3 regions of the Microbacterium marmarense genome follow, and region 3 is predicted to be linked to each of the others. Evidence: predicted binding sites of a transcription regulator. Region 3 holds the regulator's gene; each other region holds the start of a gene.

Region 1 (4,835 bases), on a different contig from region 3:
AGATCACCGAAGCGTCGCAGGCGATCGCCCGCCTCGTGCGCTGAGCCTGCGTCAGATCACTTCTCCCACCGGCGCGGCAGCGGGCCGCCGCCGCGAGCGCTGGCCGGCAGCGAATGAGTCAATGGTGAGCAGCGTAAGGGCAAGCCACACCAGGCCGAACCCGATCCATCGCTCGAGCGGCATGGGCTCGCCCAGCAGCAGCCATCCGGTCAAGAACTGCATGATCGGTGTGATGAACTGCAGCAGCCCGATGACCGAGAGCGGCACCCGACGCGTGGCGCTGGCGAACAGCAGCAGCGGCACCGCTGTGACGACGCCGGCGAGGCTCAGCAACGCGGCGTGCTCCCAGCCGTACTGCCCCATCGTCCAACCGCCGGTTGCGGCGACGACGGCGAGCATGACGATGGCAACGGGCATCAGCCACATCGTCTCGAGCGTGAGGCCACTGACAGCATCCACTGAGGGGCCGATCTTCTTCTTGACGAAGCCGTAGCAGCCGAACGACACCGTGAGCAGCAACGCGATCCACGGCACGGTGCCATAGCCGACGACAATCACAACGACGGCGAGGGCGACGATGCCGATGGCTATCCATTGTGTGATGCGCAGCTTCTCGTGCAGCACCAGCACACCGAGCAGTACGGTGAAGATCGGGTTGATGAAGTAGCCGAGGCTCGTCTCGATCACGTGGTTGGTCAAGGCTCCGATGATGAACACCTGCCAGTTGACGAAGATGAGCACACCGGCGAGCGCGGTCAAAGCCATGAGCCGCGGTTGCCGCATGATTGCCCACAGCATCGACCATCGGCGAGTGACCGCGATCAGCAAGGCGCAGAAGGCGAGCGACAGTGCGACCCGCCACGCGACGAGTTCAAACGGCCCCGTCGGAACGAGCAGCAGAAAGTAGAGCGGCAGCAGCCCCCACAGCAGGTAGGCCGAGACACCGTACAGCCCGCCGAGGCTGCGTTCGCGGGCGGGATCAGGTGTCACTGGGTCAGCCTATGCGCCGTTGCTGCTCCGCCGGGCCCAATGCCGCTTCACTCCCCGGCCGGATGGCCCGCCACCGCACAAAACGGCCGGGGGTTTACCCGAATCCGGGCAATTGGATGCCGCAGCGCGGCGCGTCGGCAAAACCCCCGGCCGTTTCGCCACCACGGTCGCTTCGCTGCCCCTACCGCTTCGCCACCCCGGTCGCTCCGCCACCCCGGACGTTTCGCTGGCCGACTGCTTCGCCACCCCTGCCGCTTCGCTGCCCCTCGCTTTCGCCGGCGCGCCGCCGCACAGAACGGCCGGGGGTTTACCCGAATCCGGGCAATTGGATGCCGCAACGCGGCGCGTCGGCAAAACCCCCGGCCGTTTCGCCACCCCGGTCGCTTCGCGGGCCCTGCCGCTTCGCCACCCCGGTCGCTTCACCGCCCCAGTCGCTTGCTACCCCTGCCGTTTCACCACACCGGCCGCTTCGCCACCCGGGACGTTTCGCTGGCCGACCGCTTCGCCACCCCTGCCGCTTCGCTGCCCCTCGCTTTCGCCGGCGCGCCGCCGCACAGAACGGCCGGGGGTTTACCCGAATCCGGGCAATTGGATGCCGCAACACGGCGCGTCGGCAAAACCCCCGGCCGTTTCGCCACCCCGGTCGCTTCGCCACCCCGGCCGCTCCGCCACCCCGGCCACTCCGCTACCCCGACCACTTCGTCACCCCGGTCGCTCCGCCACCCCTGCCGCTTCGCCACCCGGGACGTTTCGCTGGCCGACCGCTTCGCCACCCCTGTCGCTTCGCTGCCCCTCGCTTCGCCGGCACGCCGCCGCACAAGACGGCCGGGGGTTTGCCCGAATCCGGGCAATTGGATGCCGCAACGCGGCGCGTCGGCGAAACTCCCGGCCGTTTCGCCAGCCTGGTCGCTTCGCTGCCCCTTCGCTTCGCCGCCACGGACGTTTCGCTGGCCGACCGCTTCGCCACCCCTGCCGCTTCACTGCCCCTCGCTTTCGCCGGCGCGCCGCCGCGCAGAACGGCCGGGGGTTTACCCGAATCCGGGCAATTGGATGCCGCAACACGGCGCGTCGGCAAAACCCCCGGCCGTTTCGCCAGCCCGGCCGCTTCGCCAGCCCGCCCGCTTCGCCTCCCCGCCCGCTTGTTACCCCGAACCTGTCGCTACCCCCGCCGTTTCGTTAGCCCGGACGTGTCTCACCCCGGCCGTTTCGCTGGCCCGTCGCGTGTGCCGGCCCCTCGCGTTCGCCAGCCCGCCGCCGCACAAACCGGCCGGGGGTTTACCCGAATCCGGGCAATTGGATGCCGCAGCGCGGCGCGTCGGCAAAACCCCCGGCCGTTTCGCCAGCCCGACCACTTCGCCACCCCGCCCGCTCCGCTACCCCGCCCGCTCCGCCACCCCGGCCGCTCCGCCACCCCGGCCACTCCGCCACCCCGGCCGCTCCGCTACCCCTGCCGCTTCGCCACCCCGGCCGCCCGGCGCGTTGTGGCGAGTATCCCCGCACCACGCGCACGCAAAAGGGCCGGATGCCGAAGCATCCGACCCTCTGATCTCGCGAGGCGAGAAGTTAGCGAACGACGACTGCGAGAACGTCGCGAGCCGACAGAACGATGAACTCGTCTCCGCCGAACTTGACCTCGGTGCCACCGTACTTGCTGTAGATGACACGGTCACCAACGGCTACGTCCATCGGGACGCGGTTGCCGTTGTCGTCGATGCGGCCCGGGCCCACTGCCATGACCTCGCCCTCCTGGGGCTTCTCCTTGGCGGTGTCGGGGATGACCAGACCGCTGGAAGTGGTCTGCTCGGCCTCGACCTGCTTGATGACGATGCGGTCTTCGAGCGGCTTAATGGAAACCGACACGGTCTACCTCTTCTTTCCTTGAGACTAAAGAGTCGTTAGCACCCACACACTGAGAGTGCTAACGGTAAGTCTAGGGAACCGTTGGCACTCTTGCAACGCGAGTGCCAACTCTTGGCCCCTCTCTGTCGGCTCCCCCACCGACATCAATGTCTTGCGAGATGTATCAGTGGGCGAATATCACACTCCTACCGTGCAGAAGCTCGACCACCCTGGTCAAGCGCACAACGAAGTGGTAGAAAAGGCGTTGGGGGGAGTCCCACGTCCGATCTCTGGGGGAGAGGACCATGAGCAACAAAGGTTATCTACTCGGCGTTGATGTAGGTACCAGCAGGACAGCAGCTTCGATTGCGCCCGTTTGCAAGGGTGATCAAGAAGTTCGCACGAGATCATTTCCGCTCGGCCGCAATTCTGACAGCGCGCCCAGTGCGATCTTTGTCACTGATAGTGAGTTGCTCTTTGGCGAAGCCGCCGAACGACGCGGCCTGGTGCAGCCAGAACGGCTGATCCGCGAGTTCAAACGGCGCATCGGCGACGATGTGCCGATCGTCGCCGGTGGCGAGCGATTCGCTCCCGAAGATCTCTACGCCCGCACGGTCGCATGGGTCGTTGACGCTGTGGCCGAACGAGAAGGAAGCCACCCCACCGCGATCTGTGTGACAGTGCCGGCGACGTGGGGAGAATACCGCTCGGAGCTCGTCGCGACCGCTCTCGGTCGCGAGATCACCGCCGACATTCTGCTCATCAGCGAGCCCGAAGCGGCGGCTCATCACTATGAGTCGACCTCTCCCCTCGACACGGGCCGTGCGATCGCCGTCTACGACCTCGGCGGCGGAACATTCGACCTTGCGATCTTGCGCAAAGAGCCAAGCGGCAAAGTTCGCCTGGTGGGCGAGCCCGGCGGCATCTCAGATTTCGGCGGCGCCGACTTTGACGACCTTGTGTTGCGCCATGTGATCGCGGCGGCGGCTTTGTCGAGTGCTGAGCTCTCAACCAACGCCGATGCCCGCATCGGGCTAGCTGCGTTGCGCCGAGAGTGCATTGAGGCGAAAGAAGCACTCTCGTTCGACTCTGAAGCCGCCGTGCCAGTGCTCGTCGGGCAGTCCCCGTCGACCGTGCGCATCACCCGCGCCGAGTTCGAAGACATGATCGACGCGGGAATCTCTCGCACCGCCGACACTCTTGCGAATGCGCTTGAAACCGCACAGCTCGCAGCCGACGACCTTGACGCGGTTCTGCTGACGGGCGGCTCTTCGCGCATTCCACGCATCGCACAAATGCTCTCTGAGCAGTTCGACCGACCCATCGCCATCGACACCGACCCGAAAGCAATCGTCGCCCTGGGCGCTGCCCGCGCATTGGCAGAGCACCGCTCGCTCGCCGAGATCTCAGCAGAGGTAGCGCTGATCTCGTCGGGCGCGATCGTATCAACCGGAATGGATGCTGCGCCGGCCGGCGCGAGCGAATCCGCCACCGCGGAGCCCGCTGTCGCAGAGCCCGCCGGGTACGGCTGGCTCAGGCGGCTGCCTGCCACAGTGAGTATTGCCGCGGGTTCGCTGCTGCTTGCGAGCTCGATGGTCGTGGTGAGCGCGACCGGCCTCGGCAGCGCCGATCTGGCAGACAAAAACACATCGACCGAGTCGCTGCCACAGTGGCTCGGCCTGCAGCTCGCCAGCAGTGCCGGTGCGGCGTCGCTCGAGGGCGACGATGCGAGTGACACCGACAGCGAAGACAGCGCCGAGGCGAAATCAGACACCAGCGCCGATTCACCAGCGCGGCCGCCGCGAGCCCGCACTCCGCAGTCGAACGACGCGCCGGTCACCAGCACGACGCCGACGTCGCGCGTGACCCCGCGCACCACGAACTCCAGCGCTCAGATTCCAGAACTTCAACCCACGGCCCCCGCGAAGTCCAGTTCTCCCAAGTCGTCGTCCTCGTCTCCCTCCCCCACGGGGGCGGCGTCTTCGGGTTCGAGCACTTCGCCATCG
Region 2 (4,835 bases), 320 kb from region 3:
GGCGGTGACATACGCGGCGAGTGCGAAGAAGGCGACGGCGATGACCCGCAGTGTTCCTCGCTCCCAACGCTCTGGATCTCGCCGCGTGAATTGCCATGCGACCGCTGCGGCCGACAGCACCTCGATTGTTGAGTCGAGTCCGAACGCCACTAGGGCGGCCGAGTTCGCAAGGTTGCCCGCTGTCAACGCGATGACAGCCTCGATCAGGTTGTAGACGATAGTCGCCGACACGATCCAGCGGATTCGTCGTTGCAGGGTTGCTTTGCGCTGAGCCGAGAGCGTTCCGGTGGCCGCGGTCATGAGCAGGTGCAGACGTCAGTGGAGCAGCAGCCCGGTTCGACGTGCAATACCACTTGCAGTAGTTCGTCGAGTGCTGGTGCGAGATGAGCGTCTGCGAGACGGTATTGCGTGCGTCGACCGTCTGGCGTAGCCGTGACGAGGCCACACCCGCGCAAACACGCCAGTTGATTCGACATCACCTGTCGTGAGACGTCGAGCGAGTCGGCCAGGTCAGAGGGGTACGCCGAGCCTGCGCGAAGCGCAAGCAGAATGCCCACTCGGGTCGCATCCGAGAGTGCAAAGCCGAGCCTTGCGAGAGCGGCGGTGTGGGTCACGGAGGCGGTGGTGGCGAGCACCATTTGAGAATACAGCAAACCATGAATTAAGGAAACGCTGTATCTATGGGGCTGTTCAACGTGCGAGTCGGCTGCGTACTCGCCGCAGCGTTGAAGTCGTGCCGCTCGGAATCAATAGCGCCGAGAGAACCGCGAGCACCGTGATCGCCGTGATAGCGCTGAACGCCGCCGCGTATACATCGCCATCCGGCTCGGACGACTGAATGGCTATCAGCGCCGCGATCATCGATGCGCCGACCGCACCTCCGAGTTGCCGAGCGACGACAGTCAGGCCCGTGGCCGCACCGACGTGCTGCTCATCGACGTGGTCGATCAGCACGTTCACGAGCCCGGCAGACGCCGCCGCGATACCCGCGCCGAGCAGAACGGTACCCAGCAGCAGGGTGATGAGTTCGCGCGGCGCGATAATCATCACGAGCGCACCGGCGGCGGCCGTGGCTGCTCCCAGAATGACGGGCGCGCGTGTGCCGATCCATCGACGCAGCACACCTGACAGCGGACCGACCACGAGCATGGCGATCGTCGCCGGCAACAGGAGCAATGCAGCGAGCGTCACTGACGCAGAGAGTCCTGCTTCGTCGCCAGAGGGCGCCTCGGCGAACGCCGGAATGAGAACGTAGATGCCGAGCAGGGCTGCGCCGAGCAAGAATGCGGTCAGTTGCGTGGCCCACACTCCGCGCAGACGCAGAGTGGGAGCGCCGAGGAGAGGATCGGGGCTCACGCGCTCGCGAAAGAACCAGTAGCAAAGCGCAACGGTCGCGATGAGAACAAGTGCGATGATCCACCACCACGGCGAGGGCCAGCGTGGTGCCTCGGTGAAGGCGAGAAGAACGGCGATCACGCCAACTGCAAGCGACAGTGCTGCTCGCAGCTCCACGTGGACGTTGCGGCGGCGGGGAATGTGGGGGAGAGCGGAAGCGAGAACAACCCAGCTCGCCACGACGATTGCAAACGGCACCCAGGCAGTGGCGCGGATGCCGATGTGATCGACCAGCAGCCCCGATACCAGCACGCCGAACCCGATCCCGGTGGCGAACATCGCGGTGACCAGACCTACAGCGCCCGCGCGGTTGTGTTCCGGTACGAGTCGTGGCACAGCGGCGATGGCCAGTGGAAACACGCCCCCGCCGACCCCAAGAATGGCGCGGCCGGCGATAAGCCACCCGAGGGTGGGCGCGATCGCCGTGATGAACAGGCCGAGTGCTACCAGCGGCAGTACCATCAGCAGCGTCCGTCGAGCGCCGTAGGCGTCTCCCATTCGCCCGATGACCGGTGTGGTGGCGACGGCGACAACCAATGTGATTGTGAGAGCCCAGGTGGCGTCCCCCGTGGTCACACCGAAAGCATCTGCCGTAATTCCAAGCACCGGGGCAGTCATCGCCTGCGGCAGAGTTGCCCCGAGCGTTGCGACGACGAGCCCTGTCATCGACACAACCCCGCGCGCCCCCAACCGTATGGGCACTCGGATCGCGCTGGTCGGTGTCGACATCACTTAACGGTAGCGAGCTAGCCCAACCGCATGCGTCCGCGTGTGAAAGGCCAGATCGGCGCTTCGTAGATCAGCTTCGCGGGGTCCTCGGGTGCGAGCGTGAACTGAGCTTCGCCAAATCGCCACATTCGGTTGAACAGAAACACGCCCAGCGTCACCGACTCGTCGGCGGCGAGCTGCCATGTGCCCACGCCCCACTGCACGGGTTGGCCTCTGCCTTCGATGATGAGCGTCGGGCGAATTCCGCCATAGAGCGCAAACCACGGCTTGTGCATCGTCAGTTCAATGCGGCGGGTGGCGCGGTCGGAGGTCATCCCCCCACGGTAGCTGGGGGAGCGTCGTGCGTCTGTTTCGGGCGGGGTTGGGGGCCGATGTTGTGACTACGGATTTCTGGCACTCGACTGCCGAGAGTGCTAATATTTGAGCAGTTGAGTCATGTGGGCTCAACTTTGAATCGGCGCTCGAGCGCATCGTTCGAGCGAAGAGAAAAGGAGATGACTATGGCAAACTACGACCCGTTCCGTGACCTCGACCGTATTGCGTCGACCCTTCTCGAGTCGCGCGGTGGACCGCGGCGCATGCCGATGGACCTCTACCGCGACGGCGACCACTATGTGCTCGCCGCGGATCTGCCCGGAATCGACCCCGGCTCGGTTGACATCGACGTCGACGGTCAATTGCTGACAATCCGCGCTGAACGGACTCTCGCATCGGGCGATGATGTGAAGTGGATCACTCGAGAGCGTGAGGCGGCGACTTTTGTACGCCAACTCAACCTCGGCCAAGGCGTCGACACCGAGCAGATCAGTGCGTCCTATGACAATGGGGTGCTGTCGGTGACGATCCCGGTCAGCGAGAAAGCCAAGCCGCGCCGCATCGCTGTCGCGACAGCAGATTCGGTCGCAGCCCTTCAGGCGCACGAGTCTGACGCGTCACAACCCGTCGAACAGTAGCGATCATGCGCCGCTGCGGGGCGGTCGAGTCGTCCGCCCCGCAACGGCGCCCTTTCCCATAGGCGGCTGTCGCCCTTGGTCGGATCCAGGGCAACGGCAACGTATCGGCAACGGAGCTCTCATGAATGAAGAAAGACTTGATGACCCCTTTTATGACGAAGTTGATGCGTTCGAGGAACAGCTCGGCGCGGAGTTGATCCGCAACGGAGTGATTGAGCGCTGGTGATCGCATGGGCTGCCCCGCTCGGCAATCGAGGTGAGATCGCCAAAGACATGCCTCTTGCGGCATCACCCCCCGCGTAGGCTCGCCGCAACGGCTCTTTCGGGCCGCCCCAACCAGCTTTGGCTCCAGGGTCGCCGCTGCCGACCAGAGGAGCCGCGATGGCATCCGTTGCACCAGCATCCACTCTCGGGCCAATCAGACAGACGTACGCGAGTGCGACCACGTTCCCCCCTGTGGCCCGTGCGTACACGAACATCTCGCAGGTCGCGAAAGAGACCGGTCTGCTCGCACGCACCCCGTGGTTTTACGGCACTGTCGCGACCGTGCTGGTTCTTGCCCTTGGCGGCGTCATCACCGGGTTCATTCTGCTCGGCGAAAGCTGGTTTCAGCTGCTGATGGCGGCCGCACTCGGCATCATCGTCACCCAGTTCGCCTTCCTCGGACACGAGGCAGCGCACAAGCAGATCCTCACCAGCGGCCGCGCCAATGACCGTCTCGCCCGTGTTCTCGCGGCAGGGTTCGTGGGCATGAGTTTGTCGTGGTGGGATGCCAAGCACAGCCGTCACCACGCCAACCCCAACCGGGTGGGCAAAGACCCCGACATCGAGGTCGACACGATCTCATTCCTCGAAGAGGACGCGGCTCAGTCACGCGGATTCGTTCGCCTGATCACTCGCAAGCAGGGCTGGTTGTTCTTTCCACTGTTGACGCTCGAGGGCATCAACCTGCACTACCTCGGTCTGAAGCACCTGTTCTTCACCAAGGGCAAGGTCAAAGGCCGTGCGCTTGAAATCACGTTGATTCTCACGCGCCTCGCGATCGTCATCGTGCCGGTTTTTCTGCTGCTGCCGCTCGGCATGGCCTTTGCGTTCATGGGCGTTCAGCTCGCGGTCTTCGGCGTCTACATGGGCGCGGCATTCGCACCGAACCACAAGGGAATGCCGATCATCGCGCCCGACGCTCGACTCGACTTCTTCAGCAAGCAGGTTCGCACCTCGCGCAATGTCAGCGGCGGATGGTGGGCCACCTGGCTCATGGGCGGCCTCAACTACCAGGTCGAGCACCACCTCTTTCCGAGCATGTCGCGCCTGCACCTCGCGAAGGCTCGCGAAATCGTACGTGAGCAGTGCGAAACACTCGACGTTCCGTATACCGAGACCACGCTCTGGCGTTCGTACGCGATCGTCATCGACTACCTCAACCGCGTCGGACTCGCAGCACGCGACCCCTTCGACTGCCCCATGGTTTCTGACATGCGTCGTGTCTAGCCACGACGCAAGTTCGACGACGCCCGCGGATCATTCTGCGGGCGTTTGTCGTTTGCACGCGCATGGTGTTGCGGCGGCCCCGCGCTTGGCCGATGGTCGTACTATGGAGCCATGACTTCACAGCCAGAGACCGTTGCCCTCAAGCCCGTTGACGACGAGAAGAACCTTCTCGCCCCCGCAGAATCCGCGGGTGGATGCTGCGGTGGAAGCGCCTGCGGCACCAACTAAGGCACGAAATACAGCTCTGCCCCCGCTGAGACAGCGGGG
Region 3 (4,835 bases):
AGCGCCTGCACAAGGATCACGCGAGGGTGGGGTTCTGCAAACTGCTGGCGTTCCTCGACCGCGATGCACACCTCTTTGGGCGCGACTGAAATCACGGTGCCGCGAAGCCAGCCGCCCCGACCATCGCCGACGGTCACTTCTTCGCCGGCGCGAACGCGCCGCACCGCAGCAGCGTGATGGGCCTCCGGTCCGGTGAGCGTGACAGTTTCGCCCACTCCAGCCGGCAGCGGATCATCAACCAAGAAGTGCAACGCCACGTCAGATCATCCTCGGAAGCGGTCGCGGAGCTTAGAGAAGACTCCCTGGTGGAACTCCGAGAGCTTGGGGCTTGGCGCGCGGGTGCGCTTGGCGAAGTCTTCGATGAGGGCGCGCTCTTTCGAGCCGATGCGCGTTGGCGTCACCACATGCACGCCGACTCGAAGGTCACCGCGGTTGGACCCGCGCAAGGGAGTGATTCCACGGCCCTTGATCGTGAGCACGTCTCCGGACTGCACGCCGGGACGGATCTCAAGGTCTACGGAGCCGTCGAGAGAGTCGATGGTGGTGTTGGTGCCCAAAATCGCGTCGCTCATTGACACCTCCAATGTCGCGAGCAGATCATCGCCGTCGCGTGAGAACACGTCGTCGTTGTTCACGGTGATCTCCAGGTACAGATCACCATTGGGCCCACCGGCTGGACCCACTTCGCCCGAGCCCGGCAACTGCAGTCGCAGACCGTTCTCGACGCCAGCAGGGATGTCGAGAGACACCGTGCGACGCGAGCGCACTCGACCTTGACCCTGACACGTGGCGCACGGATAAGGGATCGTGGTGCCGTATCCAGAACACACGTTGCACGGCTGGTTGGTGACCACGTTTCCCAGCAGGCTTCGCACCTGACGCTGCACGTGACCCGCTCCGTGGCAGATGTCACATGTCACCGGAGACGTACCGGGCTGGCAGCAGGAGCCCTCGCACGTCTCGCACAGCACTGCGGTATCGACTTCGATGTCTCGGTGAACACCGAAGACCACGTCAGCAAGATCGAGAGTCACCCGCACCAGTGCATCTTGACCACGCTCGCGTCTTGAGCGCGGGCGACCGCCCCGCGAACCACCTGCGCCGCCGAAGAACGTCTCGAAGATGTCGTTGAAACCCCCGAATCCTCCTGCGCCGCCGAAGCCTGCATTATCACCGCCCATGTCGTAGCGGGCACGCTGCTCATCGTTGCTCAGCACGTCGTAAGCGTGAGTCACAAGCTTGAAGCGCTCTGATGCGTCTTCGCCCGGATTGACATCAGGGTGCAGTTCCCGGGCAAGTCGGCGGTATGCCTTCTTGATCTCATCGAGGGATGCTTCTCGGGAAACCCCGAGGACTTCATAGTGGTCAGCCACTTTCGCCTTCCTGCCGCGCACGAGCGCGGGATCGTATTGCGAGCGCGCTTCAGCGGCTCGTGTCGTCTTCTTCGAGCATGCGCGTGAGGTAGCGGGCTACCGCTCTCACCGCCGCAAGGTTTGTGGGATAGTCCATTCGCGTGGGTCCGAGCAATCCGACACGCGCTCCCGCGCCGGTCGCGTCATAGTCGCTTGTCACAACGGATGCTTCGGCGAGTCCGAATGCTTCGTTCTCACGACCGATGCTGGCGGCGAGCCCGTGCTCATCGGCCACCATCTCCCCCATCAAGCGAACCAAAGTCACCTGCTGTTCGATTGCTTCCAAGAGCGGATAGATGCTGCCACGAAAGTCCGACTCTCGTTTTGCGAGGTTCGCGCTGCCTGCCAGCACCAGGCGATCTTGCCGGAATTCTTCGAGGTCTTCCGCTACGGCACGCGCGAGCACGCGGGTGGCGGCATCCCATGGCTTGGTGGGATCGTCGTGCAGCGCCAGGTGGGTTTCGATGCGATGGAGGCCGTCACGCACAGATCGACCGACCAGCAGCGTGCTGAGTTCAGCGCGCATGCGGCCAAGGTCCGTTTCATCGAACTCGTCTTGAACATTGCTGACCCGTTGCGATACGCGGCCTGTGTCGGTAACGACAATCACGAGCATCCGACCACTGCCCAATTGCACAAGTTCGACGTGAGACACATTCGCTCGCTCGAACGAGGGGTACTGCACGATCGCTACTTGGCCGGTGAGCTGTGTCAGGGCGCGCACGGTGCGGCTGAGTGCGTCATCGAGGTCTACCGGGCCCTCAAGAAACGAAGAGATCGCGGTGCGCTGGGCGGGAGTGAGCGGGCGAACCTCAGCAAGGTGATCCACGAACACGCGGTATCCCTTGTCAGTCGGGATGCGTCCCGACGAGGTGTGAGGGGCGACGATGAGCTCCTCATCTTCGAGGAGAGCCATATCGTTGCGAATCGTGGCCGCTGAGACGCCGAACGCATGACGGTCGACGATCGTCTTGCTCCCGACCGGCTCGCGCGTGTCGACGTAGTCCTGGACGATGGCGCGTAGCACTTCGAGCCCACGTTCGCTGACCATGACGTTCCTCCCCGCTGGCACTCCTCAACCGTGAGTGCCAATTCTAGACCGGCTCGACGCCTGACGCGTCAGCGTAGCCCGTGCGTGTGGCATTTTTCCTCGTGCGCACCTACGCTGACTGCGATGAGTGATCCGCAGAGTTCAACGACGAAGCTCCACCTGACCGCCGGAAACGTGCGTGGAACCGAATCCGGGGGCATTCGTCGCTTTCTCGGTATTCCGTACGCTCTGCCGCCTTTCGACGAGCGCCGGTTTCGGCTGCCCGAGCCGGTTCCCCCGTGGGAGGGAGAGCGGGATGCGACCCAATTCGGTGCGACTGCGCCGCAGTCACCGTATCCCGGCGCTATCGGCGAATTGCTCTCGTCTGTCGAGATTGCGGGCGACGACATTCTGACGGCGAACGTGTGGACGCCCGTCGAGGCGCACTCCTTGCCAGTGATGGTGTGGTTTCACGGCGGGGCTCTTGAAAGAGGAACGCCCGCGCTGAGCGCGTATGACGGCTCAGCTTTCGCACGCGATGGTGTCGTGTTCGTCTCAATTGCCTACCGGGTCGGCTCTGAAGGGTTCTCAGTGCTCGAGGGCGCCCCATGCAATCTCGGACTCGCAGACGCCGCCGCCGGGTTGCGTTGGGTTCACGACGAGATCACGCACTTCGGCGGAGACCCGAACCGCATCACGATTGTGGGAGAGTCCGCTGGCGGCGCGATCGTAGCGGCATTGCTCTCGCGCCCCGACACCGTCAAGTTGGTTGCAGGCGCAGCGATCGAAAGCGCCCCGCTGGTGGCCGATTCAATGGCGCGCGCCGGCCGCGTGACCCGAGCGTTGGCCAAGCGGCTGGGTCTTCCCGCGACCCGAGATGCGTTCGCGCAGATCACGCCGAGGATTCTTCTCGAAGAGAGAAGGCAGCAGTCCGCGGGCGGCTCCCCACTGGGCGGGGCACCTGGTTTCGCGCTGGCCATTGACCCTGATACCTTGCCGCTGTCACCCCATGAGGCGCTGGTGAACGTCGAGGTTCCCTTGCTGATCGGCACAAACACCGACGAGTATCGATTGTGGTTTCCGCCGGCAGCGCTCGCTGCCATCACAACCCTGAAGTTCCAGCTCGGTCGCCTGGCGCTGGGCATTTCGTCACGAGCAGTCAAGCTGTATCGGGCGGCATGGCCGCACGCGTCTACCGGAGAGCTCTTTGGGCAGATTGCCACCGACGTGCTTCTGCGCAAGGCCGCTGTCTCCGTTGCCGAAAAGCGCCGGGCGAACTCTTTCGTCTATGAGTTTGCGTGGCAGAGCCCGGTGCGAGAGCTCAAAGCGGCCCACGCGATCGAGATTGGCTTTGTCTTCGATCAGCTGAATGCCGCAGATTCGGTGCGCATGGCGGGCAGGCTTGCACCGCAGGCGCTTGCCGACCAAATGCACGCCGACTGGGTGCGTTTCATTCGCACAGGTGATCCCGGGTGGCCTGCCTATGGCGCACAACGCACGACCCAGCTGTACGACACGGCTACCACGGCTGTTGCCCTGCGCCGCGCCGACGCCCTCGATTCGCTGCCCGCACCGAAAGTGCGCTGAGCCTAGTCGGTGAGCCGGCGAACGACCGCGTCTGCCAGCAGCCGTCCCCGCAAGGTCAGTACGACGGTGCCGCTGAGTGCCGAGGCGCCATCGATGAGCCCATCAGCAATCAGCGAAGCGATATTCGTGCGAGATGCACTCTCGATCTCGTCGATCGGCAGTCCTTCGCGAATGCGACTTCGAAGCAGCACAGCCTCGAGAGTGCGCGCCTTTGCGTCGGGAATCTCTCGCCCTGCCGCTGGCGAATTCTGGTGCGCAAGGCGCTGAGCGTATGCGGCTGGATGCTTCACGTTCCAAAAACGCACGCCAGCGATGTGGCTGTGGGCGCCAGGGCCGAAACCCCACCAATCGGAGCCCTGCCAGTACGCGAGATTGTGCCGCGATCGCTGCGAAAGATTGCGGGCCCAATTCGACACCTCGTACCAATCGAGTCCGGCAGCGCTGAGGCGGGCGTCGACGTATTCGTACATGTCAGCTTGCACGTCATCGTCGGGTGCCACCACTTCGCCGCGCTTGATCTGTCGAGCAAGCTTCGTGCCGGCTTCGATGATCAAGGCGTACGCCGAGATGTGATCGGGTTCTAAATCGAGTGCGGCGTCGACCGAGGCGCGCCAATCATCGAGGGTTTCTCCCGGTGCGCCGTAGATGAGATCAACGCTGACGTTCAAGTTAGCGCGGCGTGCCGCGGCAACGGCTGTTGTGACGTTCGCGGGGTTGTGTGTTCTATCGAGCGCGGTCAGCACTCGCGGGACTGCTGACTGCATTCCGATCGATAGCCGAGTGACACCCGCCGCGGCGAGTTCCTC

Evidence for each region. Region 3 encodes HrcA, which represses chaperone genes, less so after heat shock. Its sites were predicted from a motif close to TTNGCACTCGNNNNNNNCGAGTGCNAA; they were not measured.
Region 1: a site for HrcA is predicted at 2,932-2,958, ahead of groES (co-chaperone GroES). Genes of this name have one in related genera too.
Region 2: a site for HrcA is predicted at 2,515-2,541, ahead of WDU96_RS09740 (Hsp20/alpha crystallin family protein). Genes of this name have one in related genera too.

The regions. Positions count from the first base shown of each region.
Region 1 covers NZ_JBBDGL010000003.1:66,706-71,540, reverse strand. The annotation lists gene WDU96_RS10635 (metal-sensitive transcriptional regulator) at 1-44, shown strand, start outside; gene rarD (EamA family transporter RarD) at 52-990, opposite strand; gene groES (co-chaperone GroES) at 2,554-2,850, opposite strand; gene WDU96_RS10620 (Hsp70 family protein) at 3,135-4,835, shown strand, end outside.
Region 2 covers NZ_JBBDGL010000002.1:691,678-696,512, reverse strand. The annotation lists gene WDU96_RS09760 (cation diffusion facilitator family transporter) at 1-300, opposite strand, end outside; gene WDU96_RS09755 (ArsR/SmtB family transcription factor) at 297-638, opposite strand; gene WDU96_RS09750 (MFS transporter) at 691-2,124, opposite strand; gene WDU96_RS09745 (hypothetical protein) at 2,142-2,438, opposite strand; gene WDU96_RS09740 (Hsp20/alpha crystallin family protein) at 2,625-3,077, shown strand; gene WDU96_RS09735 (fatty acid desaturase family protein) at 3,459-4,568, shown strand.
Region 3 covers NZ_JBBDGL010000002.1:372,143-376,977, forward strand. The annotation lists gene WDU96_RS08170 (16S rRNA (uracil(1498)-N(3))-methyltransferase) at 1-257, opposite strand, end outside; gene dnaJ (molecular chaperone DnaJ) at 264-1,373, opposite strand; gene hrcA (heat-inducible transcriptional repressor HrcA) at 1,423-2,463, opposite strand; gene WDU96_RS08185 (carboxylesterase/lipase family protein) at 2,587-4,029, shown strand; gene hemW (radical SAM family heme chaperone HemW) at 4,032-4,835, opposite strand, start outside.